Regions from separate parts of the Falsihalocynthiibacter sp. BN13B15 genome, predicted to be linked through region 1. Evidence: riboswitches for the same ligand, from Rfam matches in the RefSeq annotation. Region 1 holds a riboswitch; the other holds the start of a gene.

Region 1 (16,163 bases):
TCGGTGTTGTATCGCGCCGCGAGTGCTTTGAGTTTTGCCTCATCTGTCCCCGACACATGCAAAACGGCGCCAAAGCGGGCGACCTGACCAACATCGGCATCCTGCCGGAGTAAGGCTTCAAGGTCCGAAATTTCAGGGCCCGTGACGCGCCACGTATAGAGGCCAATCATGCGCGGAATGTCATGCGCGGGCCCTGCGATAAGTTTTTTCCCATAGGCGATGTAGGCGATGAAATCGCATTGCACCGCTTCGTCCATGTAGTGGGTTGAAACGAGAACGGTCACGCCTGCTGCCGACAGGGAGCGTATTTCATCCCAAAAATCGCGCCGCGCTTTTGGGTCGACACCGGCCGTGGGTTCATCGAGCAACAATAGGGTGGGTTTGTGGATCAAACATGCCGCCAGCGCCAAACGTTGCTTCCACCCGCCCGACAACGTGCCCGCCAATTGGTTTGCACGGTCAGCGAGGCCTAAGTCGCTCAATGCCTCTTGTACACATTTCTTGCGGTTCTTAATCCGGTACATTCGCGCCATAAAATCGAGGTTTTCACGGATCGTCAGGTCCTCGTAAAGCGAGAACCTTTGGGTCATATATCCCACGTTTTCTTTGATGCTGCCTTGTTGCGACAGGATATCAAACCCAAGGCAGGTACCCGCGCCCTCATCCGGCGTGAGCAACCCGCACATCATACGGATTGTCGTGGTTTTGCCCGAACCATTGGGGCCAAGAAAGCCGTAAATAGCCCCCTTGGGTACCTCCATATCAAAGCTGTCCACCACCCTTCGCCCGCCGAAAACCTTGGTCAGGCCTGTAACGGATATGGCAAATGGTTGGGTCAATCGCGTGGCCTCAACGTGAGGGGTTGTCCGGGCAAAACATCACCCGCATTCTCCAGTATAGCTTCGGCCCGAAACACCAGCCGCGACCGCTCCTCGCGACTGTAAATGATGGGAGGCGTGTATTGCGGCGTCGCGGCAAGGCGCGTCAGATGCGCGGTGATTTCGTCAGGGCAACCACTGCAGGCGACATCAAAAATTTCACCTAACGACACACTGGCGCGCTCGCCTTCAGGGATGAAAAACAAAGCCTTCAAGCTTGCCGGAGGGAGGATCGAGACGACCGGAGCACCTGCCAAAGCAACTTCGCCCTGCTCGTAAAACACCTTGTCAACACGCCCTCCAATCGGAGCTTTGACGGTGGTGTCATTCAGGGCGGAACGGGCGCCTTCAAGTTGGGCGAGGGCGGCGTCATGGGTGGCTTCGGCGGCTATCCTTTGGGAAACCCGCGCAGGCAATTCGGCGACGTGTAGTTGTGCTTCAAACTGGGCGACACGTGCGTTGGCCCCTTGTAACAAAGCCGTATCGGTATCGACGCGGGCTTGCGAAACGGACCCCGTTTTGGAAAGGCGTTGGGTGCGCTCCAATGTCGACTGGGCAAGGCGTTGATCCACCTTGGCGGAATCAAGTGAGGCGTGGATCACGGCGATCTCTTCGTCACGGCTTCCTGTCGCTAGATTTTCCAGATTTGCTTGCGCGACAGCAACTTGGGCCTGCGCCGCATGTAAGGCCGCGGTCTGGTGGCTGTCGTCGATTTGAAACAGCGTCTCAAGCGCAGAAATGGACTCGCCTTCTCGCGCGCGCATATTCACAATCCGACCCGCGACAGCAGACGCAACATAGACGTAATCACCCTCAGCATAGCCGTTATATTCCAGAACAACGGGCTCCCCAAAACTTGGAAAAATGGCGTTGATGATGACGATCAGCCAATTCGGAAGGGAGTTCATCTCGCTATCCTTTCTGGGGTTCGAGGCCTGCGTTTAGGATCAAAAGGTGGTTCTCAATTAGGCGGTCCAAATGAAATCCACCCTCTGGTTCGATCCCGAATATTTCGTAAAAAATGATGTGTGCGAGGATCGGTCCGATCACAGTTCGCGCGGTTAGTTCGGGGTCGATGGGCCGAATATGGCCTCCTTCGACACCCTGCGCCAAAAGCGTCGAAAGGGCGGGAATGGCGCGGTCTAAAACGGCGGTGCGAAATAGCGTGGCAATCTCTGGGGCTGCGGGAGCTTCATGGATTACGATCAAGGGGACGGCTCGGTTGCGTTTGTCCGTCAAGACCTTCCCCATCATTCGTAAGAATTGCTCAATAGCCGGGCGGGGATCCCCTTGATGATGCGAAATATTGTCAAATAGAGCATCCGTTAAGGGCGCGATTGTGCGATTTACTAGGCCCGCAAGTATGGCCTCTTTGGAGGGGAAATACAGGTAGACGGCCCCCTTGGAAATACCCGCGCGTTGGGCGACCTGATCCACACTTGTTCGTGCAAACCCTTGATCAATAAAGAGGGCAAGGGCCGCATCCAAAACCTCATCTGGGCGTGCGTTTGCACGTCGGCGAAACTTTGGTTCTGATTTCTCTGATGGGGACATGTGAGAATTATAACTGACTTGATGGTCAGTAGCAAGGGCTTTCCAAGTTAGGCATAGTGATCGTGGATGCATTTGAAAGCGCCTCAAACATCGGGTTGTGGCTACTAGAAATCTAAACTAAGCATTGCCCCAACGATTGTTTGTCCACGTACTTGTGGCCAGACACCATATTTTATCCGTCGGGGGGCCCATTAGGGCTGAGAGGTGCTTGCACCGACCCGTCGAACCTGATCCGGGTTATACCGGCGTAGGGAACGGGTACTTTGCGCAAATATCGCGCAGACTCTTTCTTTCGCTGGCATGCCCCAACTCGATGGAGATGCGCCAGTGACATTCACGACCCCAATCGCCCTAACAATAGCAGGCTCGGACAGCGGCGGTGGTGCAGGTGTGCAGGCTGATCTCAAGGCAATGTCGGCGAATGGATCGTTTGGGGCCAGCGTCATAACAGCCATCACAGCGCAAAACACGAAGTCAGTAACCGCCGTTCATGAGGTGCCTGCCGATGTTGTCGCCGCGCAGATCGAGGCGGTCCTTGCCGATATTCAGGTCCGCGCTATTAAGCTCGGGATGTTGTTTTCGATCTCGATCATTGACGCTGTCGCGCGGTGCCTCACCGATTTTAAAGGTCCCATAGTTGTTGATCCGGTGATGATCGCCAAATCCGGTGACTCGCTTTTGCAAGACGCTGCCATTGAAGCAATGGTTACGCAAATCCTCCCCCTCGCCACGTTACTTACACCCAATTTGCCCGAAGCTGCTCGCCTGTTGGGCGAGCCCCAAGCGCACACATTGGCCGAAGTCACGGCGCAAGGAATGCGCCTTTTGGCCATGGGGCCGAGCGCGGTTTTGATGAAAGGCGGCCACGCAGAAGGGGAAACTTGCTCAGATATTTTGATTGAGGCGGGCGGCGTGGTGACAACGCTTTCTGCGCCCCGCATCGCCACCCGTAATACCCACGGCACTGGCTGTACTTACGCCTCCGCAATCGCGGCAAACCTGTCCAAGGGGCTGGATTTGCATTCCTCCGTGGTCGCCGCGCATAGCTATTTGCAAGGAGCAATCGCCGCCGCGGATCAGTTGCAAATTGGCAAGGGGCACGGCCCCGTTCATCACTTTTATAGACAATGGTAATGCCTGAAATCACGATCATCGGCGCGGGCGTCGCGGGCCTGTGTGTGGCGCGCGCCTTGTTGGATCGCGGCGCCCATGTCACGGTTATTGATCGCCACGCCACCCCGGGGCCACAGGCTTGCTCATGGTGGGCGGGCGGGATGCTTGCCCCATTTTGCGAGGGTGAAAGCGCCGAAGAACCCGTGATCCGACTTGGCCAAGAGGCCGCCAACTGGTGGGAAGCGAAAACGCAGACCGTACATCGCAACGGTTCGCTCGTGGTTTCACCCTCGCGCGACAAAGCGGACCTGACCCGATTTGCACGACGCACGACCAACTTTCGAGAGGTCACTTCGGACGAAATCTCCACGTTAGAGCCTGATTTGGCCGACCGTTTCACCAATGGGCTTTACTTCGAAAGCGAGGCGCATCTGGCTCCTCGCGAAACTTTGGCGCGATTGCAGGCAAGTCTGGTGGCGGATGGCGCGGTGTTTGAACAGGCCGAAGCCGACCCCGAGGATTTTGCCCAGCGAGGCCTAACCATTGATTGTCGAGGGTTTCAGGCCCGCGATCAGATCGCTGATCTGCGCGGAGTCAAAGGCGAAATGCTTGTGCTCTTCTGTCCCGAAGTCACCTTAAGCCGCCCCATCCGCCTTCTGCACCCACGCGTCCCGCTTTATATTGTACCGCGCGGCGACGGCGTTTTCATGCTGGGCGCAACGATGATTGAAGGCCGCGCAGGCAAGCACGTCACCGCCCGCGCGCTGCTCGAACTGCTGAGCGCAGCCTATGCTCTGGCGCCCGCCTTTGGCGAGGCCGAGGTATTGGAAATTGGCGTCGATAGTCGCCCTGCATTTCCCGACAACCTGCTGCGCATTCGCCGTGAGGGAAACCTTATCCGCGCCAACGGCCTGTATCGGCATGGGTTCCTATTGGCCCCCGCGTTGGCGCGCATGGTGGCGGAATTAATCTTTGATAACAAACAGCCGGAGGTAATGGATGAAACTTCAAATTAATGGCGAACCCGTGGACATTCAGATTGGCACGTTAGCAGATCTGCTGGAGGCCCGAGGGTTTGGGGAAGCTAAAGTTGCGACTGCTGTGAACGGCCAATTTGTTCCCGCCACCGCCCGTGCCGATTTCGCGATCTCCGACGGCGATAGGATCGAAGTCCTTGCCCCGATGCAGGGGGGATAAAGGATGCGTGATTTTTATGGCACGACCCTTGCCAATGGTTTCATGCTCGGCACCGCGCAATATCCGTCCCCTGCGATCTTAGCAGATGCGTTTAAGCGGAGTGGGGCGAGTGTCGCGACGGTTTCGCTGCGCCGCGAGAGCGGACAGGATCGGGCGGGGCAGGATTTCTGGCGTCTGATCCGTGACCTTGGCGTGCATATCCTTCCCAATACCGCGGGCTGCCACAGCGTCAAAGAGGCCGTCACGACCGCTCATATGGCTCGCGAAGTTTTCGACACAAAATGGATCAAGCTCGAAGTGATTGGCGAAGAGGACACGCTGCAACCTGATGTTTTTGGGCTGGTCGAAGCTGCCCGTATTCTTAGCGAGGACGGCTTTCAGGTTTTCCCTTACACCACCGAAGATTTAGTCGTCGCGGATAGGTTGCTCCATGCGGGCTGCGAGGTTTTGATGCCTTGGGGCGCGCCGATTGGGTCGGGCTTGGGGTTGAATAATATTTTTGGATTACGGGCGATGCGAGCCCATTTTCCGGATGTGCCCTTGGTGATCGATGCGGGGCTTGGCCTGCCTTCCCAAGCGGCACGCGCAATGGAGCTTGGGTTTGATGCTGTGCTCTTAAACACGGCCGTTGCAAAAGCGGGCGACCCCGCCGCGATGGCCGAAGCATTCGCCACCGCGATACGCGCCGGACAGATTGCAGTGATTGCCGACCCGATGGAGCCACGCGACATGGCTGCGCCCTCAACCCCCGTTATCGGAAAGGCGTTTCTCGAATGAAGCTTGATCGATTTTACCCCATTTTTGACAGCGCGGACTGGCTCGAACGCCTCGTCCCATTGGGAATCAAACTGGTGCAATTGCGAATGAAGGATGCAAGTGCAGACCACCTTCGCGCCCATATCAGGCGGGCGAAATCCGTCTGTGCGGATCATGGTTGCACGCTGGTCATCAACGATCATTGGCGCCTCGCGATTGATGCGGGGTGTGATTATATCCATCTGGGGCAGGAGGACCTTGAGGACGCGGATATCGCGGCCATTCAAGCAGCTGGCATGCGCCTCGGGATCAGCACCCACGACAAAGCGGAACTGGCCCGCGCCCTTGAACTTCGCCCGTATTACATCGCCCTTGGGCCCATCTATCCGACCATCCTCAAAAAGATGAAATGGCATGAACAGGGCATTGAGAAACTAACGACATGGCGCACCCTAATTGGGGATACGCCCCTGATTGCGATTGGCGGAATGCGTATTAATCGCGCGGCGGGGGCCTTTGACGCTGGTGCGGATGTTGTGGCCGCCGTCACCGATATTACGTTAAAGGACAGTCCCGAAGACCGCGTCCGCGCTTGGTTGGCGGCAACACGATGAGCAGATACGCGCGCCAGACCGCCCTTCCCGAAATCGGCGAGGCTGGGCAGGCCGCCTTACGTGCGGCGCGGGTGCTGGTTGTGGGCGTTGGCGGGCTTGGTACGCCTGTGCTTCAGTATTTGGTGGGGGCCGGCATTGGGCACCTCACCCTTGTTGACGGCGATGTTGTCTCGCTGTCAAATCTTCACAGGCAAACGCTTTTTCGAGAAGAGAATGTGGGTCTATTAAAGGCAAAAGTGGCCGAAGAGACCCTTCAACGCCTGAATGCCGATTGCGAAATTAGTTGCGTTACCTCCGCGCTCACTCCCGCAAATGCGCAGCACCTTGTCGCGCAGAGCACCCTTGTTTTGGATTGCGCGGATAGTTTCGCCGCAAGTTACACACTTTCCGATATTTGCCACGCGACAAGGGTTCCTTTGATCAGCGCCTCAGTGCTTGGGTTCGCGGGATATGTGGCGGGGTTTTGCGGCACCGCTCCATCCTTGCGGGCAGTATTCCCCGACCTGCCAGACCGCGCAGCAACCTGTGCAACCGCAGGCGTCATGGGGCCTGTCGCTGGCATGATCGGCGCCGCCCAAGCCCAGATGGCCATAAGTTATCTAACTGGGCAATCCCCGTCTCCCCTCGGCCAACTCCTCAGCTTTGATATGCAAAATTTCCGCACGGGTGGCTTCCGATTTGATAGCGCCCCAGAGCCAAGGGCTGACCTTGGGTTCATCGCGGCATCGGATATTTCCCCGACTGATTTTGTGGTGGAGTTGCGCGACGCAACAGAAGCCCCAATCCCCGTCACGCAAACTGCAAAGCGCCTTACCGTCGCGGAGTTTGCAGACCAAAAACCCACGCCAATCGCGGGCCAGCGCGCAGTTTTCACCTGCCGGTCTGGTTTGCGCGCATGGCAAGCCGCCACTCACCTTCGGACCTACTGGACCGGAGAAATATCCCTCATTGCAATGGGCGACACGCCACATACCGAAAGGCAGACCACATGAAATTAACCTCCCTAACCACCGCATTTACCCTCGCGGCCACCCCCATTATGGCCGCAGATCAAATGACGTTGCTGCTTGATTGGTTTGTGAATCCCGATCACGGCCCCATCATTGTCGCCCAAGAAATGGGGTATTTTGCGGATCAAGATTTGGAGGTGAACATTATTGCCCCAGCCGACCCGTCCGATCCCCCGAAACTTGTTGCTGCTGGCAAGGCGGATTTGGCGATATCCTATCAACCGCAACTGCACCTCCTCATTCATGAGGGACTGCCGCTGCAACGGGTTGGCACGCTTGTTGCGACGCCATTGAACTGCCTCCTAGCGCTGGCGGATGGACCGATCAAATCGCCAGCGGACCTCGCAGGCAAGAAGGTTGGCTTTTCTGTGGGCGGCGTTGAAGAGGCGGTGATGGGGGCGATCCTGAACCACAACGGACTGACCCTAGATGATGTCGAAATGGTCAATGTGAACTGGTCGTTGTCGCCCTCGCTTATGTCTGGGCAAGTTGATGCGGTCATCGGCGCGTATCGGAATTTTGAGTTGAACCAAATGGAAATCGAAGGCGTCGAGGGCAATTGCTTTTTCGTCGAAGAAGAGGGCCTGCCCGCCTATGATGAGCTGATTTATGTGGCCAACCCCGACACGATGGACAAAGAGATGATCGCTCGCTTCTTGGCCGCAACCGAGAAAGCGACGCAGTATATCGTCAATCATCCTGAAGAAAGCTTTGAGGTTTTCGCGAGCACCTCCGCCGAATTGCAAGACGAGTTAAACGCCCGCGCTTGGGTTGATACATTCCCGCGTTTTGCGTTGCGCCCAACGGCGATGGATGTGGGCCGTTATGCGGCGTTTGAAGCTTTCCTGAATGAAGCGGGACTGATCCCCTCGCAGAACCCTGTTTCAAAAATCGCCATCGATGTGACAGCGAAATGATAGCGCCGGATTATGGCAAAAGCTTCGCGCTTTGGCGCGAGGGGGCAGCGGGGGCGTGGCAGGATTATACCCGCCACGCCTTTGTCGAAGGCTTGCGCGACGGGTCTTTGCCGCGCGAAGCTTTTGTACAGTACCTCATTCAGGACTATGTGTTTCTCGTGCACTTCTCGCGCGCGTGGTCCCTTGCCGTCGTCAAATCCGAAACGCTAGAGGAAATGAAGGTTTGCGCTGCGACCGTTGACGCACTTGTTAATCACGAGATGTCGCTTCACGTGTCGGTTTGCGCCACCGAGGGGATTGACGAAGCCAAGCTTTTTAACGCGACCGAAGCCGTCGAGAACCTTGCCTATACGCGCTATGTTTTGGATGCGGGCCTGCAGGGCGACTTCCTAGATTTGATGGCGGCCTTGGCACCCTGCGTCATGGGATATGGCGAAATTGGCCTGCGTTTGGCTGAGAGTAAAGCCCCCGACACGCCATATGCCGACTGGATTAACACCTATGCCAACCCCGGATATCAGTCGGTTTGCGCCAGGGTTGGTTCCATGATCGATGGTGCCGTCGCGCGGCGAATTGGGAAACTCGCAACGTCGCCACGCGTAAATGCCTTGCAAGACCGCTTTTCTATGGCCACGACCCTTGAGGTTGGTTTCTGGCAAATGGGCCTCAACACGCAATGACGATTCCGCCAAGCATACGCCTCGCGGGGACGCACTGCATCGATGGGAAGCTGTTGTTCGATGCGGACCTCACCTTGCCCGCAGGCCAATGGACGTGCTTACTCGGGCGGTCCGGTGTCGGAAAATCGACGGTGTTGCGACTGATCCTTGGGCTGGAAACGGGGGGACAGTTTGACGGCACAATCGAGGCCTCGGATGGTTTGAGTCTTGCTGGACGTATCAGCTACATGGCGCAATCGGACCTGTTGTTGCCGTGGTTGTCCGTTCTGGAAAATATCTGTATTGGAGCCCGCTTGCGGGGAGAAACCCCCGATTATACCCGTGGAACTGCCCTTTTGGAGCGCGTTGGCCTCGCAAAGCACATCACACAGAAACCGAAGTCATTGTCGGGCGGGATGCGACAACGCGCGGCCCTCGCACGTACGGTTATGGAAGATCGGCCCGTTGTCTTTTTGGACGAGCCATTCTCGTCGCTTGATGCCGGAACCCGCGCGGATATGCAGGAGTTGGTCGCGGAAGTTATGGCGGATCGTACCATTTTACTCGTCACACATGATCCCGCCGAAGCGGCCCGATTGGCCGATCAGATCATCATTCTGTCCGCGCAAAACGCAACAGTTTGGCCAACCCCTGATACGCCCGCATTGCGGGAAATTAACGATTCACAAACGCTCTCCTGCCAAGCCCGCTTGTTGGCCTATCTGCGCGAGGTGCCGGCATGAGGCGACGCGATATCCTTTTTGCGGTCTTGCTTGGTCTCGCTTTGTGGCAAGCTGCGGTGTTGCTTACACATGCTCCGCATTATATTTTGCCTTCCCCTTGCCGCGTGGCAAAGGCCGCCTATAAAAGCCGCGTTATCCTTGCGGAAAATGCGTGGATTACGAGCGTTGAAGTCTTGCTTGGTCTTATCCTTGGATCGGTGTTGGGCGCGTTAACCGCAATCCAGTTAACGCTTTCAAAAACCTCAGAGCGGCTAATCTTGCCGCTGCTTGTGTTCACGCAAGCCGTACCCGTTTTCGCGCTCGCGCCGTTGCTGACCCTTTGGTTTGGCTATGGTATGGGGTCGAAAATCGTCATGGCGATCCTCATTATTTACTTTCCCGTAACCACGGCGTTTCATGACGGCCTGACCCGCATTGACGGGGGATACCGTGATTTGTCGGTTTCGATGGGGGCGGGAAAATTCCACTTCATGCGGTACGTGCAAATTCCAAACGCGCTGCCAAATCTAGGCACCGGACTTAAGCTGGCCGCGGTATATGCCCCAATCGGCGCGGTGATCGGCGAATGGGTTGGCGCTTCCAAAGGGCTTGGATACCTCATGTTATTGGCCAATGGCCGCGCTAAGATCGACTTGATGTTCGCAAGTCTCATTGTGCTGGCCTGTTTGACGGTTCTCCTCCACATTACCGTTGGTAATCTGGCTGCACGCTTAACAAGGTATGCGGAGGGGACGACACACCACACGTGACGGCACTCGAAAATCCGAACGCTCTATAGAGGCCAGACGATCAGAATCGTCGGCATTGCGACCGCCACAACCAGCACCTCAAGCAGGAAGCCCATACGCCAGTAATCGCCAAACCGATATCCGCCAGGTCCAAGGATGATGGTGTTGTTTTTGTGCCCGATCGGGGTGAGAAAGGCGCAAGAGGCGGCCACTGCGACGGTCATAAGCCACGCATCCGGATTCGTGAAGGTTGCCGCAGCCATCCCCATCGCAATCGGGGCGGCGATCAGTGTAGTTGCGACATTGTTCAGGAAATCTGACAGGGTCATAGTCACAATCATCAATGCAAGAAGCGAGACCCAAGCGGGGAAGCCGTCCGTTATAGAAAGAATTTGTGAAGCGATAAGTTCTGCGCCGCCAGAATTTTCAAACGCTTCTGCAAGCGGGATAAGGCTCGCCAAAAGAACGATAACTTTCCATTCGATGGAATCGTAAACATCGCTGCCCGACACGAGTCCAATCGCGACCAAGGCAATGACCGCGGCCGCAAGGGCAACCGGAAGCGCAACCCAACCCAAAACGGCGGTGCCAATTGCCGCTAAAAATATCCCAATTGAGAGGCCCGCTTTAGAGCGTTGAACGACTTGGGTCTTGCGCCCTTCTAGGGGAAGAACCCCCAGAAAGGCCGCCGCTGCCGCGTTTCGCTCGGGTGCGCCGAGAAGTAAAAGTACGTCCCCCGGCCTGATCGTCAACAGGCGCACCCTGTCTGTAAAACGGCGCCCATTACGCGAGACTCCTAAGAGGGTGACAGATTGGGAGTACAGGAGCTTCAATCCCCGCGCAGTGCGTCCCGCAATCCGCGCACCTTCCGGGACGATGGCCTCGGTGAGGGCCAAGCCGCCCGATGCGACGCCACCTGAGTGCTTTTCGGAGCCTGAAAACTCTAGGTCGCTTTTCCCCAGAAAGGTTTCAATAGATTTTGTTTCCCCCTCAACGACAATAAAGTCGCCAGCCCGTATTTCCTGCGAGGCCGCAAACCCAGGCAAGCGTTTCCCGCGCCGCACCAACCCCAGAATATTCAAATCGTGTTCTTCCGCGAGCGGGTACAGGTCGCCGACACTAGACGTGGTTTCCATGGATTTGTCGCCGACGCGCAGTTCGGCGATGTAGCGGCCCTTGGCGAACTCGCCTTCTTGTTCAAAAGCCCCTTCGCGTTTGGGCAGCAACCGCCACCCGATGAGGGAAACAAAGGCAATCCCCGCGATGGCGACCGTCAGGCCGACAGGGGCAAAATCAAACATCCCAAACGGCGCGCCAAGCACGTCCTCGCGGTAAGCGGCGATGACAATATTCGGCGGCGTCCCGATCAGGGTTATCATTCCTCCAAGAATAGTCGCAAAAGATAGGGGCATCAGCGACTTACTGACCGTACGTTTTGCCTTGGCGGCGGCGTCGATGTCGAGCGGCATCAACAGCGCCAGCGCGGCCACATTGTTAATAACCGCCGACAAACCAGCGCCGACGACTGCCATAACTGCGATATGCAGCGGTAGGGGGCGTTCGGAGTCCAAAACGCGTTCTGCAAGTTTTTCGATGGCGCCCGACCCAACAAGGCCGCGTGACACAATTAGGACTAAGGCAATGATGGCGACGGCCGAATGACCGAAGCCGGAAAAGACATCCTCGGTCGGCACCAGCCCCAAAATGGCGGCGAGCACGAGGGCTCCGAATGCGACGAGGTCATAGCGGATACGCCCCCAGACAAGCAGCACAAAAAGGACAGCGAAAATCGCAATAATCAGGGTCTGGTCAGATGGCATTAGGCAATACTTCTCTCTGTTGAGCGCTTGATGATAGTCTTACCATCAATTGCCACAATGCAAAGCGCTACCATTCCTCAAAGAAGCCCGGGCCAGATCAAAGTACAACGGCAGTTGTGTCACGATGTACGCTGGATCGTCTTGTAGTTGCGCCATTTCATAGACATCAATTTGCCATTTGCCGTAAAGTGCGGTGGCATAATCGGAATCCGAGAGCAATTCCGCGATTGTGTATTCCCCTTTCGTATTGCTTCCATGAAAATATCTACCAAAAGGGGTAGGTGATTTTGCAGATGCGGCCCAGAATACAGTCGCGACCCTTGCGTGGTTTACTTCGACGCCTTGCGCCCAAGGGGGATTGATAGTGTTGCAAACACTGCAGTGCCCTCAACGCGGTTTTCCGCAGCGAATTCCTTGTACCCGCGCAAGTTCGCATAAGCTGCCTGCCCGTTGACGGTAAACGAGTAGCCGATTTGCGGGCCAATGGCCGCGCCGCTGGATTTCAGCCCGTTGTTGGCAGGTTGCGGCCCCGTATCGCCGGTTAGCTGGCCATAAACGTACCCCACAAGGCCAACTTGCCAGTTTTCATTCAGGAACCGTGATGCGGACCAATCTAGGTGTGCGTCGATTCCGTTCCGATACCCCGTGTCACTGTTTTCAAGGTTGTAAGTTACGCCTCCGACGGAGGAAAACTCGATCCCCTTTGCCGCGACCGAGTTGTTTTGAGCCAGAGGTCCCGCCGCCGTAGCTATAACCTTGGATTGGCAATGCCCATTCCGCGTCGCCGTGCTCGATGCGCCGATCGGCCGCGTTAGAATCGAACGCTTATTCCGCCCCGATGTTCAAGATGACAGATCAGTCGCACCCGCATTCGCTGCGAAGGTGAAGACCTGCGCCTGATTGTGGGCATTGCGAGACTTGACCGGGCCCCCTATGCCTGCCCCGCTCAACGGCCCGCGATGTGGCAATGATGTCTGGGTACGAAAATCCAAAGCGATTTTCGCGCGCATTCCTCCGGATGACGGGATCGAGCCCATGCGAATATCGCAGACTTCAATTCAAGGAGGTGAGGACGTAACTTGGATGAAGTGGTCGGCGTATGCGTACCGAATGTTTGCCCAGAGGTACGAAAGGAAGGGGCGTCGCCGAGCATCGTTAAAAGTTGTTCTCGTAAGCAGCCTTCAGCCCCGCGACATCAAGTTTCACCATATTTGTCCTTTAGCCAGCCGCATTGGATGGGCTCACCTCCGTTAGCAATCAATGCACCCCAAATCCTGTCAACCTCAGCTTGATCCTTGCAACTGACCGACAAGGAAACCGCGTTATTGAAGGCTTCGCCCGCCCCTCCATTCAGTGCCTGATGAGCGACCCCTGATAGGGTGAACTCGACAAGGATGACGTCCCCAGCCTTGCCCGCAGGCCAGTCGATACCCGACCGCATAATGTGGTCGATGCGTGACTCTGGAAAGACAGAGACATAGAACTCTGCCGCTTCCTGCGCCTTATTTTCGAACCAAAGGCAGGGAGATATTTTTTGCTGAGGTTCCATAATATTTCACCGTCCGAGTCCAATTAAAGGGTTTTGGCGAGTTCTTCGAGTTGTCGCGCCGCCAATGTCCAGCCTTCGTGAAAACCCATTTCCTCATGACTTTTCCGGTCTTCAGCGCTCCAGTGGCGGGCGGTAGCGGTGTAACGAGTTTTGCCAGCCCCCGCATCCTTCAGGACGATTTCGCCCGTCATGAAGGGCTTTGCCGATGGTTTCCACGCTTGGGTATACGCGTCAGTAAATACCGGCCGTTCATTGGGCACGACCTCCAGATAGACGCCAGAATTGCGCATCTCCTCGCCATTCGGTCCGCGCATGATGAAAACGCTGGAACCACCGACTCGCAAGTCGATACTCTCAACTTCTGTTGTGAACGGTTTTGGCGTGAACCACTGTTCCAGGAGCACGGCTTCCGTCCAGCAACGCCAGATATTTTCGCGGGGTGCATCAAGGGTCAGTTCAAGGACAAGATCGTGATTGTTTTTGGAGTCACTCATAACGCTCAACCTTTGCGCTCACCGACAAACATGATCTTCGCGCCCTGCGGATCGTCAATCTGAATCAGCCAACCACTGTCGTCTGGTAACTCATTAGGCCCCATTCGAACGGTGCCGCCCGCTTTCTCCACCGTCTCTTTGGTTGCGTCGATATCGGTGACTTGCATCGCGAAATTCCAGAACGGCTGGGTGCCTTTTTCTGGCGCGTCCATGACGCCACCGATCATTGCGCCATCATGCATTATGAAAGTGTACTCCCCCGCAGGCCCCATCTGCATCGCGCCGCCATTTTCCCAGCCAAACAGTTTGCTGTAGAAACCGAGCGCGGCCTTTTGGTCGGAGGTTACCAGTTCGTTCCAGCAGAAATGGCCAGGCTTCATCGGTGTGAAGGCGGCACTATCTTCCTCGCTGGTGCCACGCATCAGATAGAAATGCGCACCCTGTGGATCGGTACAAAAGGCAAAACGCCCAACGCCGGGAATATCGGTTGGTTCGATATTGATACCCCCGCCAAGCGACTTTACCTTGACTGCCGAGGCATCGACATCTTCGACCCCGACATACATAAACCACATATTCGGCATGCCCTGCGCGGGGACGGGAGTTCGCATCACCCCGGCAACGGTTTCCTTCTTGGCAGAGGCGACACTGTAGTCCATCTCTTGTCCGCCCGGCATTTTTTCGAACGTCCAATCCATGACGCTTTCGTAAAATGACTGCGCCGCATTGGTGTCCTGCGTTTTCAGTTCATACCAGATAGGGGTGCCTTCACGATTGGTCATTGGTCTGTCTCCTTTGTACTAGTGAACGTTTGCAGAGTTGTTCGATTGTGCGGCGACGGGCCGCTTTAATGACGCTTATTGTTTTGCAAATGGTATCCGCCTTGGTCTCGAAAAAGTTAGTGGTCCGCGTGGCTTAATAAGCATGGGCGGGCATTGGCGCGTTCAGGACTCAATTTGGCGGACCTTACCATAGAGATAGAATACCGTAGGTTTGGTGAGTTGGTCAACAAAACCAAAATCGGCCAACAATGTCTGATGCGTTGTGAACCATTTGTCCTGCACACCGCCCTCCCACGTGGTGCCTTTTTACACCCCGAAACTGAGTGTAATCTCCATCTGGGGGACGTTATCCGAGGCGACAAATTCTCTAAGTCCCCCATTCCGCCGAGAGCCGCAACGAAACCATCGATATAGGCTCCACCTACGCTAGGGTATGGTATACGCCAAGGGAGTCATGCCGATTGTGTTCATCCTCGTCCCGAGCCAGATCGCCATAGCCCATGTCATCAACGAAGAAGAGAACGATGTCGAGCTTCTCGGACTGGCCTCGAACTTGGTGCGTTTCGCGTCTGAAATTTTGTTCTGCTCAGGTCTCGGAAGTGGCTGCGAAACCTGCACAAATGAGGGAGGGAATAGGGGACCACATTTTGCGTCCTTCCTAAATAGAAATCTAATTTTCAAATTCACTTTGGCGGTCTGTACCAAGTCCGAAAAATAGTCGAGAGGATTTGGGCCGAAGGGGGTTTGGAGAGCAGGGCGGAAAAATGCTTACGCTGCGGTTTAGCTGAACCAAATTGCGTCCGGTTTTCTCGCCTGTTTTCAAACCTCTTTTTTCAAAATATGCGCAATAGCCTCGAGGATAATCCCGTTGGTATTCAGGTCGGAATATCCCGCCATCGGAAGGCCGTTTTTCATGTATATTCCGGGAGAAAAACCGAAATTTTCAATGCGGGCGCGGGAGCGGACGTAATCGACCAAAGCATGGGAATATTCGTGAGGGTGAGTGGCCGCCCAGAGATACGCTGCCTTGACGCTCACGACTTCGATCGAACGTAAAAAATCGGGTTGCGTATATTGGTCGTCATCAGAAATAACCTGAACCCGCCACGGATTTGCGAAGTCGTCGATGCTATAGCCCTGATATGTAAACCATGGGGCCATATCTATGGGGCTTTCGGAAACGCAACGCATCGTGCCGGTCGTTTGATTGTCTTCAAGTTGAGCGGAAAATAACATGTCGGCAAGGTACTGGGTCTCTGGCGTGAAGCCCAGCTCGACACCTTCTAGAAGCAGTGGTTCGGCACCAATGCTTCCGATTTTAGACGCGCTGAAAAGCAACTCGATCACCG
Region 2 (16,163 bases), on a different contig from region 1:
TTTCGAACCCGTTTTGACTCTGCATAAAAGCTTCGCGCCATCGGTAACATTTCTGCGGTATCAAAATCAATTGCGGGTGGGATTGGCGCGCCAAGAAGTTCGGCGGCAAAGCCGATCACGTCCTCGGGCGGCGCAGGGAAATCATCACAGACGTTATAAATTGCCCCCGGATTGGGGTGCGCCACGCTTGCCGCCAAAACTTGCGCAATGTCCGCGACATGGGTCCGCGAAAAGACCTGATTTTTCTTGATAATTCTGCGTGCCGTTCCATTGCGGACTTTCGCAAAGGGTCCGCGTCCGGGGCCGTAAATCCCTGCAAGGCGAAATATATGAAGTGGCAGTCCCGTTGATTTTGCCAGTTTTTGCCACTGAGATTCTGCCAAGACGCGCATTTCGCCGCGTTTAGTTGAGGGGGTGAGGGGGGTAGCCTCGTCAACCCAACCGCCGTCATGGTTGCCATAAACGCCCGTTGTCGAAAGATACCCAACCCATTCAAGGTGCGGTGCAGCGCGGGCGATTTCATCGCCAAGTGCATTGAGGACAACGTCACCATTCTCATCCGGCGCAATCGACACTAACACGTGCGTTGCAGTTTCTAATGCGAGGGAAATCGACGTTCCCGGCCATGCTATGGTCTGGTTGCCACCCGCACGACTTGTGCCTGTGATTTGCCATAGATCAGGGTCTAATAGGGCACCAAATGCCTGTGCGCTGTAGCCGTGGCCGAAGGATAAGAGGTGTTTTTTCATCGGGATAGGATGCGAAATCTCGCTTCGGGCCGCAAGCGAGAAACGCCATTGTCGCATTTTCTTCACTTGCACATACCCGAAATCTAGGAACAAATGACCTATGGAAAATAGCCCCCTTAAAACTTGGCCCGAAAGTGCAGCCCGACTGGTTGCTGTCGCGGCCGGAAGAGAAGCCGCAGACCTCGTCATTCGCAATGGCAAATGGGTCAATGTTCACACGCGCGAAGTGCTTGAAGGTTATGATTTAGCCATCGCGGACGGGCGCTTTGCCTATTGTGGGCCTGACGCGCAACATTGCATTGGTCCAGACACGGAGATCATTGACGCCGAAGGCGCGTTTATGATCCCCGGTCTGTGCGACGCGCATATGCACATCGAGAGCGGCATGTTGACGCCCGCTGAATTTACCCGTGCCGTTGTGCCCCATGGTACGACGTCGATGTTCACGGATCCCCATGAAATCGCCAATGTCCTTGGGCTTGAGGGCGTGCGTTTGATGCATGATGAGGCTCTATTGCAGCCCATTAACGTGTTTACCCAGATGCCAAGCTGTGCGCCTTCGGCACCGGGGTTGGAGACGACGGGTTTTGAAATTACGCCAGAGGATGTGGTTGAGGCGATGAACTGGCCCGGAATTATCGGCCTTGGCGAGATGATGAACTTCCCTGGTGTGGTCAATGGCGATCCAAAAATGCTGGCCGAAATCGCCGCCACCCAGAATGCGAATAAAACGGTTGGTGGCCACTATGCCAGCCCCGATTTAGGCCCTGCCTTTCATGCCTATGCGGCGGGTGGTCCAGCGGATGATCACGAGGGAACCTGTGAGGCCGATGCGATTGCGCGCGTGCGACAAGGGATGCGCCACATGATGCGGCTTGGCTCCGCTTGGTATGACGTTGAAAGCCAAATTACTGCCGTGACCGAAAAAGGCCTCGACCCGCGCAGCTTTATTCTGTGCACCGATGACTGCCATTCAGGGACGTTGGTAAATGAGGGCCACATGAACCGTGTGGTGCGCCACGCGATTGCTTGTGGATGTGACCCTGTAATTGCGCTGCAAATGGCGACGATCAATACAGCCACGCATTTCGGTTTGGAGCGAGAATTAGGCTCTATTGCACCAGGAAGGCGCGCCGATGTGATCCTCACGAGCGATTTGACAACTCTACCGATTGACCGCGTGATTGCGCGTGGCGTGACCGTGGCACAGGATGGAGAGATCAAGGTCGATTGCCCCCATCTTGAGTGGCCCACACATGCGCGGCAAACTGTGAACCTTGGTCGTGACCGTGTGGCTGAAGATTTCGAAATCAAAGCGCCCGAAGGGGCAAATGCAGTGATTGTTAAAGTCATTGGCGTGGTTGAAAATCAAGCACCGACAAAGGCTCTAACACGGGATCTTTTGGTGGTTGATGGCTTGATCGAAGGGGATCAAGCACAAGATGTTTGCCAGATTGCTTTGGTCGAACGTCATTTGGGCACCGGCGGCGTGACCAATGCCTTTGTTTCCGGATTCCAATATCAAGGCCGCATGGCTATTGCTTCGACTGTTGCGCATGATAGCCACCATATGATTGTCGTTGGAACGGACCGCGCAAATATGGCAGCAGCGGCAAACCGTTTGGGCGAAGTCGGCGGCGGCGTGACAGTGTTTCAGGACGGTAAGGAGCTGGCTTTGGTCGAACTTCCGATTGCTGGGCTTATGTCGGATTTACCTGCCAAAGTTGTGGCGGCGAAGGCTGACAAATTGGTCGAAGCGATGTTGGACTGTGGTTGCACCCTGAACAATGCGTATATGCAGCATTCCTTGCTGGCGTTGGTTGTGATCCCCGAGTTACGGATCAGCGACCTAGGCCTTGTGGATGTAACAAAATTCGAACTGACCGATTTGATTGAGGATAAAGAATGAGAACCGAAGACTTAAATTTACCAGTCCACACACCACCGACAGCTCGGCCCGAAAACTTTGACTCGGCGGAGGCAGCGGTCGCACGTCTTACAGAACTCTACCAAGAAGCCTCCAGCTTTTTGTGCGAAAAATTTAGCTCTAAAGTTTTGGGCCCGCGCCCCGATGCAAAATACCGCGCCTTTTACCCGGAGATTAGAATCACAACGACCAGTTTTGCGCTTTCCGACAGCCGTTTGTCCTTTGGCTATGTCGCCGAACCTGGAACCTATGCCGCGACAATCACACGACCGGATTTGTTCAAAGGCTATCTGACTGAGCAAATCGGACTGCTCCTCCGCAACCACAACGTGCCTGTATCTGTGGGTATCTCGACGACTCCGATGCCGGTGCATTTTGCCGTCGCCAATGATGAGGATGTGACAGTACCCCAAGATGGTGCGATGAGATTCCCCCTGCGCGATGTGTTTGACGTTCCCAATTTGGCTACAACAAACGACGATATCGTCAACGGGTTCAACACGGTTTCGAGTGATGGCACGGGCCCCTTGGCCCCCTTTACCGCGCAACGTGTCGATTATTCATTGGCGCGCCTTCAACACTATACCGCAACTCGGGCCGAGCATTTCCAGAACTTCGTCTTGTTTACCAACTATCAGTTCTATGTTGAGGAATTTGAGGCCTATGCCCGCAAGGTCTTGGCCGACAAGTCCTCTGGGTACACTTCCTTTGTGTCCACGGGCAATGTTGTGATTACTGATCCGCACACGCCGATCATCCCGCCCGAAAAGTCCCCACAGATGCCGACCTACCACCTGAAACGCAAAGATGGTTCGGGCATTACTTTGGTCAATATCGGCGTCGGGCCGAGTAATGCTAAAACTGCCACCGATCATATCGCGGTGCTGCGTCCTCATGCGTGGCTCATGGTGGGACATTGCGCGGGGCTTCGGAATTCGCAGAGCCTTGGCGACTTCGTTCTCGCGCACGGATATCTACGCGAAGATCACGTTTTGGACGATGATCTTCCACCTTGGGTGCCGATTCCCGCCCTCGCCGAAATTCAAATCGCCCTTGAGGATGCGGTCGAATCTGTGACCCAACTAAAGGGGTATGATTTGAAGCGGATTATGCGGACAGGAACGGTCGCCACGATCGACAACCGGAATTGGGAATTGCGCGACCAATCCGGTCCTGTTCAACGGCTCTCACAGTCTCGCGCTGTGGCGCTGGATATGGAAAGTGCGACCATTGCGGCCAACGGTTTTCGCTTCCGTGTCCCCTATGGAACGCTGCTCTGTGTCTCGGATAAACCCCTCCACGGTGAACTCAAACTCCCCGGTATGGCGAGCGATTTTTACAAGACTCAGGTGGCCAGACATCTCCAAATCGGGATACAGGCCATGGAGAGTCTGCGCTCGCAACCTTTGGAGAAAATCCATTCTCGCAAGCTCAGAAGCTTCGATGAAACGGCATTTTTGTAAATTACCGTCGTTTTTTTGAAAAAAACTTAGAAAAAGTGTCTTTTTTCGACACTAATCGTTGTGTAGTTCAACAATATTCAGTTAAATGCCGACGATGAGGCCCAATATCAAGGGCAGAACAAGGAGACCATAAAATGGCAAAACCAATGACCAAGACCCAACTTGTAGCTGCACTCGCAGAGGAAATGGGCTCAGACAAAAAATCCGCAGGCGGCGCACTTGATGCCGTAATCGCGATTATTACACGCGAAGTTTCTGCTGGTGGTTCCGTGACACTTCCAGGCGTTGGCAAAATCTATTGCCGCGAGCGTCCTGAGCGTACAGTTCGCAACCCAGCAACTGGCGAGCAAATTCAAAAAGAAGCTGATAAAGTTGTCAAAATGACAATTGCAAAAGCGCTTAAAGATAGCGTGAACGGCTAAGCTGTTTTAAACGGATGTGCTGCCCTTGTGGCGGCGCAGAAATTGTTTAGGGTCGCCTTTTGGCGGCCCTTTTCTATTGGCTTCACGAAATTTCCAAAAAGGGGACGCAGATGGACTTTCGGTCTTTGTTGATGGGGCTTGTTTTTGCCTTCGCATGGAGTTCCGCCTTTACATCGGCGCGGATCATTGTTGCCGACGCGCCGCCCTTGGCCTCCCTCTCGTTTCGGTTTTTCATCTCGGGAATCTTGGGTGTTTTGATCGCCCGCGCGATGGGGCAAACGTGGCACCTCACCCGCACACAATGGAAATCGACATTTGTTTTCGGTCTCTGCCAAAATGCGCTCTACCTCGGGCTGTTCTTTATGGCGATGCAGCGCATTGAGGCCTCGTTTGCGTCGATCATTGCCTCGACAATGCCGCTTCTTGTGGCCTTCGCAGGTTGGGTATTTCTGTCTGAACGCCTCCCCAAACAGGCGGTGGTGGGTCTCGCCGCGGGCTTTGTCGGCACATTCCTGATTCTCGGAACGCGTTTAAGTGGTGGCGTTGATCTGATCGGAGTCGCCTATTGTATCGTTGGTGTGCTCGGCCTTACGATCGCCACGCTCTCGATGCGCGGCGCGTCATCGGGCGGCAATGTGATGATGATCGTGGGCTTGCAAATGTTTGTCGGAGCGATTGTTTTGGCGATTGCCTCCGTTGTGATTGGCGAAGACATGTCGGTGAATTTCTCGCCTAAACTGATTGCCGCGTTTTCCTATACTGTTCTTGTGCCGGGCCTGATGGCCACGGTCATTTGGTTCAAACTGGTGGATCGCATTGGCATGACCCGCGCGGCTACATTCCACTTTCTCAATCCGTTCCTAGGGGCGGCGGTGGCGGCCGTTATGCTGGGCGAAACTTTGGGCATGTGGGACATCATCGGCGTGGTGATAATTTCTCTTGGCATTCTTGCGGTTCAACTCGCGCGCCAAAAACCAATCTAACGAAGCTTCACAAACGCGCGACCCTTACCGCGCGCGCCTGACAGGGCGTTTGAAACCTGCTAGCTCCGAAATATGGAATTAGTTTTTGGATATCTGGCGGGACTTCTAACGTTGATCAACCCCTGCGTTTTGCCGGTATTGCCGATTGTCTTGGCGACGGCCCTTCAGGCGAGTCCACGCGGCCCGCTGGCCCTTGCTGCGGGCATGTCGCTGACCTTTGTTATCCTTGGCGTGGCGCTTTCCACCATCGGCCTTGCGGTGGGGATATTGCCAGAGGATGTCGCCCGTATCGGCGCGGTGTTGATGGTGGTCTTTGGCATAGTTCTACTGGTGCCCAAGCTCGGCGATAAATTCAGCCGCGCGACATCCGGCCTTTCACAGAAAGCAGATCAAAACATTGACGGCTTAAATCGCGAGTCGCTTTGGGGACAGTTCTGGGGCGGGGCACTGTTGGGCGCGGTCTGGAGTCCCTGTGTTGGACCCACCTTGGGCGGCGCGATTGCGCTTGCCACCCAAGGAGAGAGCCTCGTTTGGGCCACGCTGATTATGGTGAGTTTTGCCCTCGGAGTCTCGACAGTGATCCTGTTATTGGCCTATGGCGCGCGCGCGACTTTGCTCAAGCGGCAGGCTCTAATGCGCCGAATTGCGGCAAAGTCGCGCGTCATTATGGGGATCACCTTTATCCTCGTGGGCACTGCAATCTACTTTCAACTTCACATCATTCTCGAGCGCTGGGCGTTGCAAAACCTTCCTGCGTGGCTCGTTGATTTTTCCGTTTCAATCTAGGAGGTCCCAATGGACAGACGACATTTTCTTGCCTTCACTGCCGCCTTGGCAACGCTTCCCCTAAGCGCCCAAGCGAATTCTGGTTCGGTGGCTTATACGCCCGGATTGGTCGACAAAGCCCTCGCCGAAGGGAAAACTGTTTTCATCGATTTCGCCACGGATTGGTGCACCACCTGCGCGGCGCAGAACCGCGTAATTCAAAAGTTACGAGCGGAAAATCCGGCCTATGATGCGGGTCTATTGTTCGTGTATTTTGATTGGGATCAATATTCAAAAGACGAATTAGCTCGCCGCCTGAAAATTCCACGCCGGTCTGTTTTGGTTGTTCTAAAAGGCGACGCAGAAATTGGCCGCGTCACCCTTGGCACCAGCGAGGAAGAAATCAAAGCTCTGTTGGATGCGGGAATCGCAGCCTAGCCGATCTTCCCTTGGTTCGTGCCGACTTGCCCACGGTGAAGCAAAAAATGGTCCAAAATCACGCAGGCCATCATTGCTTCGCCCACGGGAACGGCGCGAATGCCGACACAGGGGTCGTGGCGGCCTTTGGTGATAATTTCGGTATCTTCGCCTGCTTTAGACACTGTTTTGCGGGTCGTGAGGATCGAGGATGTTGGTTTGACCGCAAAGCGCACCACGAGGTCTTGGCCTGTGCTAATCCCGCCCAGAATGCCGCCCGCGTGGTTTGAAGTATATTCCGGTCCGTTCGAACCCATACGAATTTCGTCGGCGTTTTCTTCGCCCGTCAGTACTGCAGCATGCATGCCCTCGCCAATTTCAACGCCTTTTACCGCGTTAATACTCATCATCGCTGCGGCCAAATCAGTGTCTAACTTGGCATAAACCGGCGCGCCGAGGCCTGCGGGCGCGCCCTGCGCCACAACCTCAACAATCGCTCCGATGGAACTTCCAGATTTGCGTAACCCGTCCAAGTAGGCGGCCCAGTCCTTGGCCGATATCGCGTCGGGTGTCCAAAAGGGGTTTTGATCGATTTGATCCCAGTCAAAATTTTCGCGGTCAATGGAATGCGGTCCCATTTGCACCATGAAACCCTTGATCTTGAGGTCGGGTAAAAGCGTAGCAAGAACCGCGCGCGCAATCCCGCCTGCGGCTACACGTGCCGCCGTTTCGCGAGCCGAGCTGCGCCCGCCGCCACGATGATCGCGAATGCCGTATTTTTGATAATAGGTAATGTCCGCATGACCGGGGCGGAATTTCTCGACAATATCGCCGTAATCTTTGCTGCGTTGATCGGTGTTTTCGATCATCAATTGAATGGGCGTGCCAGTGGTTTTCCCCTCAAAAACACCCGAGAGAATCCGAACTTCATCTGCTTCGCGCCGCTGGGTCGTGTATTTATTCTGACCGGGTTTGCGCAGGTCGAGCCATTTTTGCAGCATCGCCTCGTTGATTTCTACATTGGGCGGGCAGCCGTCAACCGTCGCCCCAAGGGCAGGTCCGTGGCTTTCACCCCAAGTTGTGACGCGAAAGAGGTGTCCAAAACTGTTCATCGACATATGCGGCTCCTTTGCTCTGATCTGTACATGTCCCCTGCGTTTGGCTCAAGTGGATATGCCTTGCACCCCTGCAATCAGATCAATAGATGTGGTCCTACCTCGGGGGGCCTTAGCGGCTGAGATACGAAAGTGGACCCGTTGAACCTGAACCGATTAAGATCGGCGGAGGGAAGGTCTGGGATTCTCCCCCTTCATCCGCCCGTCGCATGATGGAGAATACGAATGAAATATTCCATGATTGCAGCGGGTATCGTTTTGGCCAGCGCGGCCACGGCGGATACCCAAGAGCTGACAGTTTATACCTACGATAGTTTTGTGTCTGATTGGGGGCCGGGTCCGGCGATCGAGACGGCGTTTGAAGCGCAATGTGAGTGCGATTTGAAGCTCGTGGGCGCGGGCGATGGCGCGGCCCTTTTGGCACGCGTTCGTCTTGAAGGCGTGCGCACAAAAGCTGACATTGTCCTTGGATTAGACACGAATTTGACGGCGGCTGCGGCGGAAACGGGTCTCTTTGCGTTGCACGGGCAAGAGGGCGTCGCGTTTGACTTACCAATCGAGTGGGAAGACACAATGTTCATCCCCTATGATTGGGGCTATTTCGCGTTTATCTATGACAATACAAAGATCTCCACCCCTCCTGCAAACTTTAAAGAGCTGGCAGCAAGCGATCTGAAAATCGTCATCCAAGACCCGCGCAGTTCCACACCGGGCCTTGGTCTTTTGATGTGGGTGAAAGCGGCCTATGGCGACGAAGCTCCCGCCATTTGGGAAGCGCTTTCGGACAATATCATCACCGTGACCAAAGGCTGGTCCGAGGCCTATGGCATGTTCCTTGAGGGCGAAGCCGATATGGTTTTGTCCTATACAACCAGCCCCGCCTATCATTTGATCGCGGAAGAGGACGCCAGCAAAAGTGCCGCGCCTTTTGTAGAGGGGCACTATTTGCAAGTGGAGGTCGCGGCCAAGGTCGCGCATACTGATCACTCCGATTTGGCCGATGAATTTTTGGCGTTTATGGTGAGCGATGCGTTTCAGTCAATCATTCCGACAACCAATTGGATGTACCCCGCGGTGACGCCGGATGACGGTTTGCCTGAGGGGTTTGAAACTTTGACCATCCCAACAGAGGCGCTGCTTTTTGCAGCGGGGGATGCGCAGGCTGAACGGGACGGAGCGCTTGAGGAATGGCGTCTCTCTCTGTCAAAATAAAGCGCCAACGCGGCATAGGGTTCTGGGTGGGGGCGGCGGTGGCTGCTCTCATTCTATTCTTGTGCTTTGGCACCGTTGGCATTGTCGCGTGGCGAGCAGAAGCCGGCAGCACGATCAACGAGGCAGACATTTCCGCTCTGGCATTTACGGTCAAACAGGCGCTTCTCTCGGCGTTTTTTAGCGTCATTTTGGCAATCCCCGTAGCGCGAGCCTTGGCGCGGCGTTCGTTCGTTGGGCGGCGGGTGCTGATCACGCTGCTTGGGGCGCCTTTCGTGCTTCCGGTTATTGTTGCCGTTCTGGGGTTGTTGGCAGTTTTTGGGCGCTCGGGAATTGTGAGTTGGTTTTTAGGGCAATTCGGAATCGCACCGATCCATATTTACGGTTTGCACGGCGTGGTTCTTGCGCATGTGTTCTTTAATCTGCCGCTTGCTGTGCGTCTGATCCTGCAAGGCTGGTTGGCGATCCCGTCGGAACAATTTCGGCTCGCGGCGTCCCTTGGATGTAATGCGCGAGATCGTAGACGACTTCTTGAATATCCAATGCTCGCGGAGGTTGTTCCTGGGGCCTTCGCGATCATTTTCCTCATCTGCACAACGAGTTTCGCGGTCGCGCTTGCTATCGGGGGCGGGCCAAAATCAACGACGGTTGAGCTCGCGATTTATCATGCCTTCCGCTTTGATTTCGACCTGAGCAAAGCCGCGCTTCTTGCGCTTTTGCAAGTTGCTTTGTCGGGCTGCGCGGCTCTATTGGCTTGGCGTTTGGCGCGGGCCGCATCCGTGGGCGGGGGATTTGATCGCGTGGTGAATCACTATGCGACAGGGGGGTCGCATGTGGGGGATAGTGTCTGGCTTTTGTTGACATCTCTCTTTTTGGGGCTGCCGCTGGCGATGATTGTGATTGATGGGGTGCCACGGATTATTTCGCTGCCGCTTTCGGTGTGGCAGGCTGCTGGGCGTTCTCTTTTGGTGTCGATGGCGACCACGGGTCTGACCGTTTTGTTTGGGCTTTCACTGGCGTTTTGGGTGACACGTTTGCGGGGGACGGCGCGTGGTTTGGGGGAGGCTATTGGCTATCTGACGGTCGCGGTTTCGCCACTGGTTATGGGGGCGGGATTGTTCATTGTGATCTTTGAATTTGCGAGTCCGCAGGAGTGGGCGTTGCCGATTACGGCACTGGTGAATTCCATCGTTGCGTTGCCGTTTGCGATGCGGGTTTTCTTACCAGCGGTCGAGGCCTGTGACGCGCGATTTGGGGCTTTGGCACAGAGTCTTGACCTGAAGGGATTTGCACGTTTCCGATTGCTGGAAGCGCCGCGTTTGGCGCGTCCGATTGGCTTTGTCGCAGGGCTGGCCGCAGCGCTTTCGATGGGGGATTTGGGCGTGGTTGCGCTGTTTGCGGACCCTGCGCGCGCGACACTGCCTTTGGCGCTTTATGACTTGATGGGGGCCTACCGTATGGCCGATGCGGCGGGGGCTGCGCTGTTGTTGATGCTGCTTTCGTTGGGTGTTTTTTATCTGTTTGACCGAGGAGGGCGTACCGATGCTCCGCTTTGACAATGTGACCCTAATGCAGGGGAGTTTCGCCTTAAAGGCCGATTTTGAGATCGAAACTGGCGATCATGTTGCGGTGATCGGGCCTTCGGGCGCGGGGAAGTCGACGCTGATTTCTGCGGTCGCTGGTTTCCTTGCGCCAACGACGGGAAAGATCCTTTGGCAGGGGCAGGATTTGGCCTCATTAGGGCCGGGTGCGCGCCCCATGAGTATCTTGTTTCAGGACAACAACCTGTTTCCGCATCTCACCGTTGCCCAGAATGTGGGGCTTGGACTTCGGCCTGATTTGCATCTGTCCAAGGAAGAGAGTGCGCGGGTTGCAGAGGCGTTGGAACAAGTAGGGTTGGAGGGGAAAGCCGAGAGCAAACCGGCGGAACTTTCGGGGGGGCAAATGGCGCGTGTGGCGATCGCGCGGATGGTGCTGCGGGCCCGTCCTTTGATGCTGTTGGATGAACCTTTTTCGGCGCTGGGACCCGCGCTTAAACGCGAGATGTTGCAGCTTGTGAGTGACGTTGCCAACGACACGGGGGCGACACTTTTGATGATCACCCACGACCCCGAAGATGCCCGCCGGATCGCGCAGAAAACGGTGCTGGTGGCGGGGGGCAATGCGTTGCCACCGATGGACACGCAGGACGCGTTGGATGATCCGCCTGCGGAGCTTGCGGCCTATCTTGGGGTCTAGATTTTAAAAAAAGCGCCCTTCGAAAAGGACGCTTTTTAAACTTTTTAAACTTTGAAACAGCCTAGTGTTTGCGTTTATGCGGCGCCCAGATCTTTTTGTTGACCAGATACAGCAGCACGGACAGAAGCAAAAGCATCAGCACGGCGACGAAGCCAGCCTGCTTGCGAGCCATCATTTTTGGCTCTGCTGTCCACATCAAGAAGGCCGCAACATCTTCGGCTTCGTGGTGGATTTCGTTGCTGTGACCGTCGTCGAAATCAACGTCTTCACCGGCAAGGGGCGGAGCCATCGCAATCCAGCCACCAGGGAAGGCGGTGTTTTCGTAGAACGTCGATCCGGCTTCTTCTTTTTCTTCACCTGTGTAGCTGGTGAGGAGAGCGGCGATGTATTCTGGTCCGCCGATGCCTTGAATAAGTTGGTTGATCCCTGTGCCATATGGACCGTGGAACGCGGCGCGTTTTTTGGCCATGAGCGAGAGATCAGGGGCGTTTTCAAGACCCGAAGCGGGGAAGTGATCGGAGGGTTTGGCTTCGCGGAAGTCATCCAACTCAGGGTCGAACACTTCGAACTGAGAGGAATAGGCGCGAACTTGGTCTTCGGGAAGTTCAGGTCCGCCTGCGTCCCCTAGGGTGCGCAAAGGGACATATTGCAAGCCGTGGCAGGCCGAACAAACTTCAGTGTAAACCTTGAGGCCCCGTTGAAGTTGGTTTTGGTCATATTTGCCAAAGGGCCCTTCGAAGGAGAAATCCGCATCATGGATGCTGGCTTCGTCGCCCGACGCGAAAGCCGAGCCTGCTGTCAAAATGACAGCAGTCAGGGCGGAAAGGGTGAGTTTCTTGATCATTGTTCTCTGATCCTTTCTCACTTCGCCGCGGATGCGTCGGACGCATCTTTGGGATAGTGGGCGTTGAAATCGTCTTCGATGGTGTCGGGCAATGGGAGCGGTTTCTCGATCACGCCAAGGAGCGGCAGGATGATGAGGAAATACGCGAACCAATATGTGGCACCGATGAGCGAGATCCAATCGTGCGGGAACTCGGTATCGCGGGCACCAACCCACATCAGGACCATGAAGTCGAGCGCGAGGAGGGCGAACCACCACTTGAACATCGGGCGATATTTGCCGGAGCGCACGCTGGATGTATCGAGCCAAGGGGCCAGAGCCATCACAAAAATCGCGCCGAACATTGCGATAACACCAAAGAACTTCGCGTCAACAATGCCGCCTGTGAGGGCAGAGGTCAGTTGAACAGCCCAAACATCCGCCGTGAAGGCCCGCAGGATCGCGTAGAAGGGCAGGTAGTACCATTCAGGAACGATGTGCGCAGGTGTCACAAGGGGGTTTGCAGGGATGTAGTTGTCTGGGTGGCCAAGGTAGTTTGGCATGAACCCAACAACCGCAAAGAACACAGTTAGGACAACGGCGAGAGCAAAGAAGTCTTTGATCACGAAGTAGGGCCAGAAGGGAAGCGTATCTGCTTCAGCTTCTTTTTTGGAACCGCGACGAACTTCAACACCGGTTGGGTTGTTGTTGCCAGTCGTGTGAAACGCCCAGATGTGAACGATGACAAGGCCAGCAATCACGAAGGGGAGCAAGAAGTGCAGCGAGAAGAAGCGGTTCAGCGTTGCATTGTCAACCGCAGGCCCGCCAAGGAGCCATGTTTGCAAGGCTTCGCCCACGAAGGGGATCGCACCAAACAGGCCGGTGATAACAGTCGCGCCCCAGAAGGACATTTGGCCCCAAGGAAGAACGTAGCCAAGGAAACCCGTCGCCATCATCATCAGATAGATGAGCATGCCGATGATCCATGTGATCTCGCGTGGGGATTTGTATGAACCGTAGTAAAGGCCACGGAAGATATGCAAATACACAGCGATAAAGAAGAGCGACGCGCCGTTTGCGTGGATGTAACGCAGCATATGGCCGCCGTTCACGTTGCGCATGATGTGCTCAACGCTTGAGAAAGCGAGGTCAACGTGGGGCGTGTAGTGCATTGCCAAAATGATGCCGGTGATGATTTGCAGCACCAGACAGAAGGCCAAAACGATGCCCCAGATCCACATCCAGTTCAGGTTTTTGGGTGTGGGGATCATGATGGTGCCGTAAAGCAAGCCAACGATTGGCAGACGTTCGTCTAGCCATTTTTCAAAGCCCGTCTTGGGCTCGTAATGATCGTGCGGAATTCCTGACATTACGTTTTCCCTATCCGAGTTGAATTGTTGTTTCGTCCGCGAAGACAGCGATTGGAACCGGAAGGTTCTCGGGGGCTGGACCTTTGCGGATGCGACCGGCTGTATCGTAGTGGCTGCCGTGACATGGGCAGAACCAGCCGTCAAAATCACCTGCGCCGTCGCCCAAAGGCACACAGCCAAGGTGCGTACAAACGCCCATCATCACGAGCCATGCGCCGGCTTCGTCCAAGGTGCGGTTCGCGTCATCTGCGTTATTCAGATCCGAGAGGGGGCCGACATCAAGGATGTTGGCGTTGCGTGCGTGGTTATCCACAAGATCGGCCGTATCGCCTGCACGCCCTTCTTCGATTTCAGTCTCGGTACGGTGACGGATGAAAACGGGCTTACCGCGCCATTTTACTGTCAGCTGCGTACCAACTTCGACCTCTGAAATATCAACACGAATTGAGGCTAGGGCTTGGACATCTGCGCTGGGATTCATCTGATTGACTAGCGGCCAGACGGCGGCACCAGTCGCAACTGCTGCTGTACCTGCTGTCGCATAGTACAGGAAATCCCGGCGTGTGCCTTCGTGATCTTCTGCGTGGGACACGAGTATCTCTCCATTTTTTAGCTTAGGTAGCTAGAAACGTTCGTCACCCGCATATGCGCGGGAGGCTTAAAACGGTGTTTAGCGGCCCAATTCGCTCCCGTCTAGCGGTCAATCTGGCGCAGATTGAGAGATAAATGTGGATTGTGGGGTTTTCGCCGCGAAAATCGTACCTATTTAGGGGGAATCGTTGCCGTCATTGAGTCGCGTGCGGCGAATCCTGCATACCAATCGTCCAAAAGGGGGGCCGATTGACGCCATCCTCGGTCGTCGTGGCGAAAATCGACATAGCCAAGCGCACAGGCGACGGCGATCTGCCCCATTGAGATTGGACCTTCGAGGTTTGCAATCCACCGCGCCTCAAGGGCGGCAATGGCGTTCGCGATTTTGTGCCACTGGGCCTCGATATAGTCGTGGAATTGTTTGTCGACGGGGCGGAGGCGCGTTTCATAGACCATCAAAATGGCTGCGTCCAAAATTCCGTCTGCGGTGGCCTCAAGGGTCAAAATATCCCAACGCGAATTGTCGTTGCCATAAAGGCCGCTCTTGGCGCGGGCATCCAGATACTGACAAATCACACGGCTATCGTACAGGGTTGCGCCGTCTGGCCGTGCAAGGGCGGGGACTTTGCTGAGCGGATTTTGCGCGGCGTATCCTTTGGCCGGGGCGAGGGGCGTTCCATGCGTCGGGACCAGTTGCACGTCATTAAGTCGCCCAGTTTCATGCAGCAGGACCATAACTTTGCGAACGTAGGGCGAGGTCGGACTATAAAAAAGTTCCATGTAAAATTCCTTTGAATATTAGTCGTTGGAGCCGAGCATCAGCGCCGCAAGGGTATTGGTTTCATGCCCCAAGTTATGGGCCTTGGTCATTTTTGCCGCCGCGTGTCGCGCACCAGTGGGTTTATTTTGCCCGAGTTTCCATGTCCCGTCGATGTTTTCGATGGTCATTCGGCAGGGGACAATCATTCGCATCATCTTTTCAAGGGGGTCGGGCGACATTTTATCTGCCTTCCACGGCGTTTTGGGGAGCAGGCGGGCTTCGTTTGCAGCGGAGAGGCGATCAAGGTGGGCGCGTAGCTCTGTCGCTTCTAACTTTTCGAGTGTGCCACGCAGGTGGACGGATATATAGTTCCACGTGGGAACTTGTTCGTCGATCTCGTACCAATCGGGGGAGATGTAACTGTCTGGTCCCGCGACGGAAACCACAGCCTGTGCGGGATTAGAAAGCGCGCGGGCGATGGGATTGGAGCGCACCAGATGCATCTCGACGGTTTTACCATCGTCGGAAATTAAAAACGGGATATGCGCCAATAAGGGGCCGTCTTCGCCATTGATCGCAAGGGTGCCAAACCCGCGCTCACGGGCGAACCCGAGGTTTTGCTCAAGGCTGGCGTCGTGGAAAATGGGATTCGGGTGCATTCTGCGTCCTTTGTCGATTTTGGGCCAGTGTCACCTCAAAATACAGTCGGTCGCAAGTTGGATTTACGCAGAGCCGGTTTATGGGAAGTCGATACCCGCCGTATCTGGCATCCAAACGGGGTGTTTCACCATAATATGGGCAAAGCGGGGCGAGGCCAGAAATGTTTCTAGCCAGCGGATCAAATCGGGCCAAGGCTGTGCGTCAAACCACGCGCGATCCACATTGGCGAATTGGCGCACGAAGGTGACAATGCCCATGTCGGCGAGTGTCGGGTGGTCGCCCAGAAGATATGGGGACTGGGTCAATCGCGTGTTTAGGTCCTGCAGGAACAGCGCGGCTTTTGTGCGCTCTTCGGTGGAATCAACGCCCTCATAGCGGGTCGCGTATTTGTAGCGATCCAGCGCGGTTTTGAAGGGGCCGTCGGAGCGCTCAATCAGGGCGAGGGCCTCCGCTTTGCCGTCGAGCCAGCCCTCGGGATCGTCTTGCGACAAGGCCCAGATCATAATGTCGAGGCTCTCGTCGACCACGCCGTTTGGCAGAATCAAAACCGGCACCGTCCCTTTGGGGGAGGCCTCAAGCATCGCCTCGGGCTTGTCGCGCAACAGGATTTCGCGGAGCTCGCAAGGGATTTGTGCCGAGGCAAGGGCGAGACGGGCGCGCATGGCATAGGG

Evidence for each region. Region 1 has a riboswitch for thiamine pyrophosphate ahead of thiD (bifunctional hydroxymethylpyrimidine kinase/phosphomethylpyrimidine kinase). Riboswitches for the same ligand answer to the same signal wherever they lie in the genome.
Region 2: another riboswitch for thiamine pyrophosphate. It lies ahead of thiB (thiamine ABC transporter substrate binding subunit); the one in region 1 lies ahead of thiD (bifunctional hydroxymethylpyrimidine kinase/phosphomethylpyrimidine kinase).

What each region holds. Positions count from the first base shown of each region.
Region 1 covers NZ_JBGFCE010000001.1:276,747-292,909, forward strand. The annotation lists gene AB9F26_RS01350 (ABC transporter ATP-binding protein) at 1-839, opposite strand, end outside; gene AB9F26_RS01355 (HlyD family efflux transporter periplasmic adaptor subunit) at 836-1,786, opposite strand; gene AB9F26_RS01360 (TetR/AcrR family transcriptional regulator) at 1,791-2,504, opposite strand; TPP riboswitch at 2,603-2,703, shown strand; gene thiD (bifunctional hydroxymethylpyrimidine kinase/phosphomethylpyrimidine kinase) at 2,733-3,566, shown strand; gene AB9F26_RS01370 (FAD-dependent oxidoreductase) at 3,566-4,561, shown strand; gene thiS (sulfur carrier protein ThiS) at 4,545-4,742, shown strand; gene AB9F26_RS01380 (thiazole synthase) at 4,746-5,519, shown strand; gene AB9F26_RS01385 (thiamine phosphate synthase) at 5,516-6,112, shown strand; gene AB9F26_RS01390 (ThiF family adenylyltransferase) at 6,109-7,104, shown strand; gene AB9F26_RS01395 (ABC transporter substrate-binding protein) at 7,101-8,039, shown strand; gene AB9F26_RS01400 (TenA family protein) at 8,036-8,719, shown strand; gene AB9F26_RS01405 (ABC transporter ATP-binding protein) at 8,716-9,441, shown strand; gene AB9F26_RS01410 (ABC transporter permease) at 9,438-10,190, shown strand; gene AB9F26_RS01415 (SLC13 family permease) at 10,214-11,989, opposite strand; gene AB9F26_RS01420 (transporter) at 12,319-12,807, opposite strand; gene AB9F26_RS01425 (hypothetical protein) at 12,951-13,067, shown strand; gene AB9F26_RS01430 (VOC family protein) at 13,185-13,538, opposite strand; gene AB9F26_RS01435 (SRPBCC family protein) at 13,562-14,032, opposite strand; gene AB9F26_RS01440 (VOC family protein) at 14,038-14,814, opposite strand; gene AB9F26_RS01445 (DUF3131 domain-containing protein) at 15,634-16,163, opposite strand, start outside.
Region 2 covers NZ_JBGFCE010000009.1:164,589-180,751, forward strand. The annotation lists gene AB9F26_RS15410 (SDR family oxidoreductase) at 1-749, opposite strand, end outside; gene ade (adenine deaminase) at 850-2,658, shown strand; gene AB9F26_RS15420 (AMP nucleosidase) at 2,655-4,139, shown strand; gene AB9F26_RS15425 (HU family DNA-binding protein) at 4,274-4,561, shown strand; gene AB9F26_RS15430 (DMT family transporter) at 4,672-5,544, shown strand; gene AB9F26_RS15435 (cytochrome c biogenesis CcdA family protein) at 5,617-6,330, shown strand; gene AB9F26_RS15440 (thioredoxin family protein) at 6,340-6,747, shown strand; gene aroC (chorismate synthase) at 6,744-7,844, opposite strand; TPP riboswitch at 7,935-8,032, shown strand; gene thiB (thiamine ABC transporter substrate binding subunit) at 8,067-9,053, shown strand; gene AB9F26_RS15455 (thiamine/thiamine pyrophosphate ABC transporter permease ThiP) at 9,029-10,606, shown strand; gene AB9F26_RS15460 (ATP-binding cassette domain-containing protein) at 10,593-11,288, shown strand; gene AB9F26_RS15465 (cytochrome c1) at 11,350-12,132, opposite strand; gene petB (cytochrome b) at 12,150-13,481, opposite strand; gene petA (ubiquinol-cytochrome c reductase iron-sulfur subunit) at 13,492-14,073, opposite strand; gene AB9F26_RS15480 (glutathione S-transferase) at 14,244-14,852, opposite strand; gene AB9F26_RS15485 (FMN-binding negative transcriptional regulator) at 14,871-15,491, opposite strand; gene AB9F26_RS15490 (glutathione S-transferase) at 15,570-16,163, opposite strand, start outside.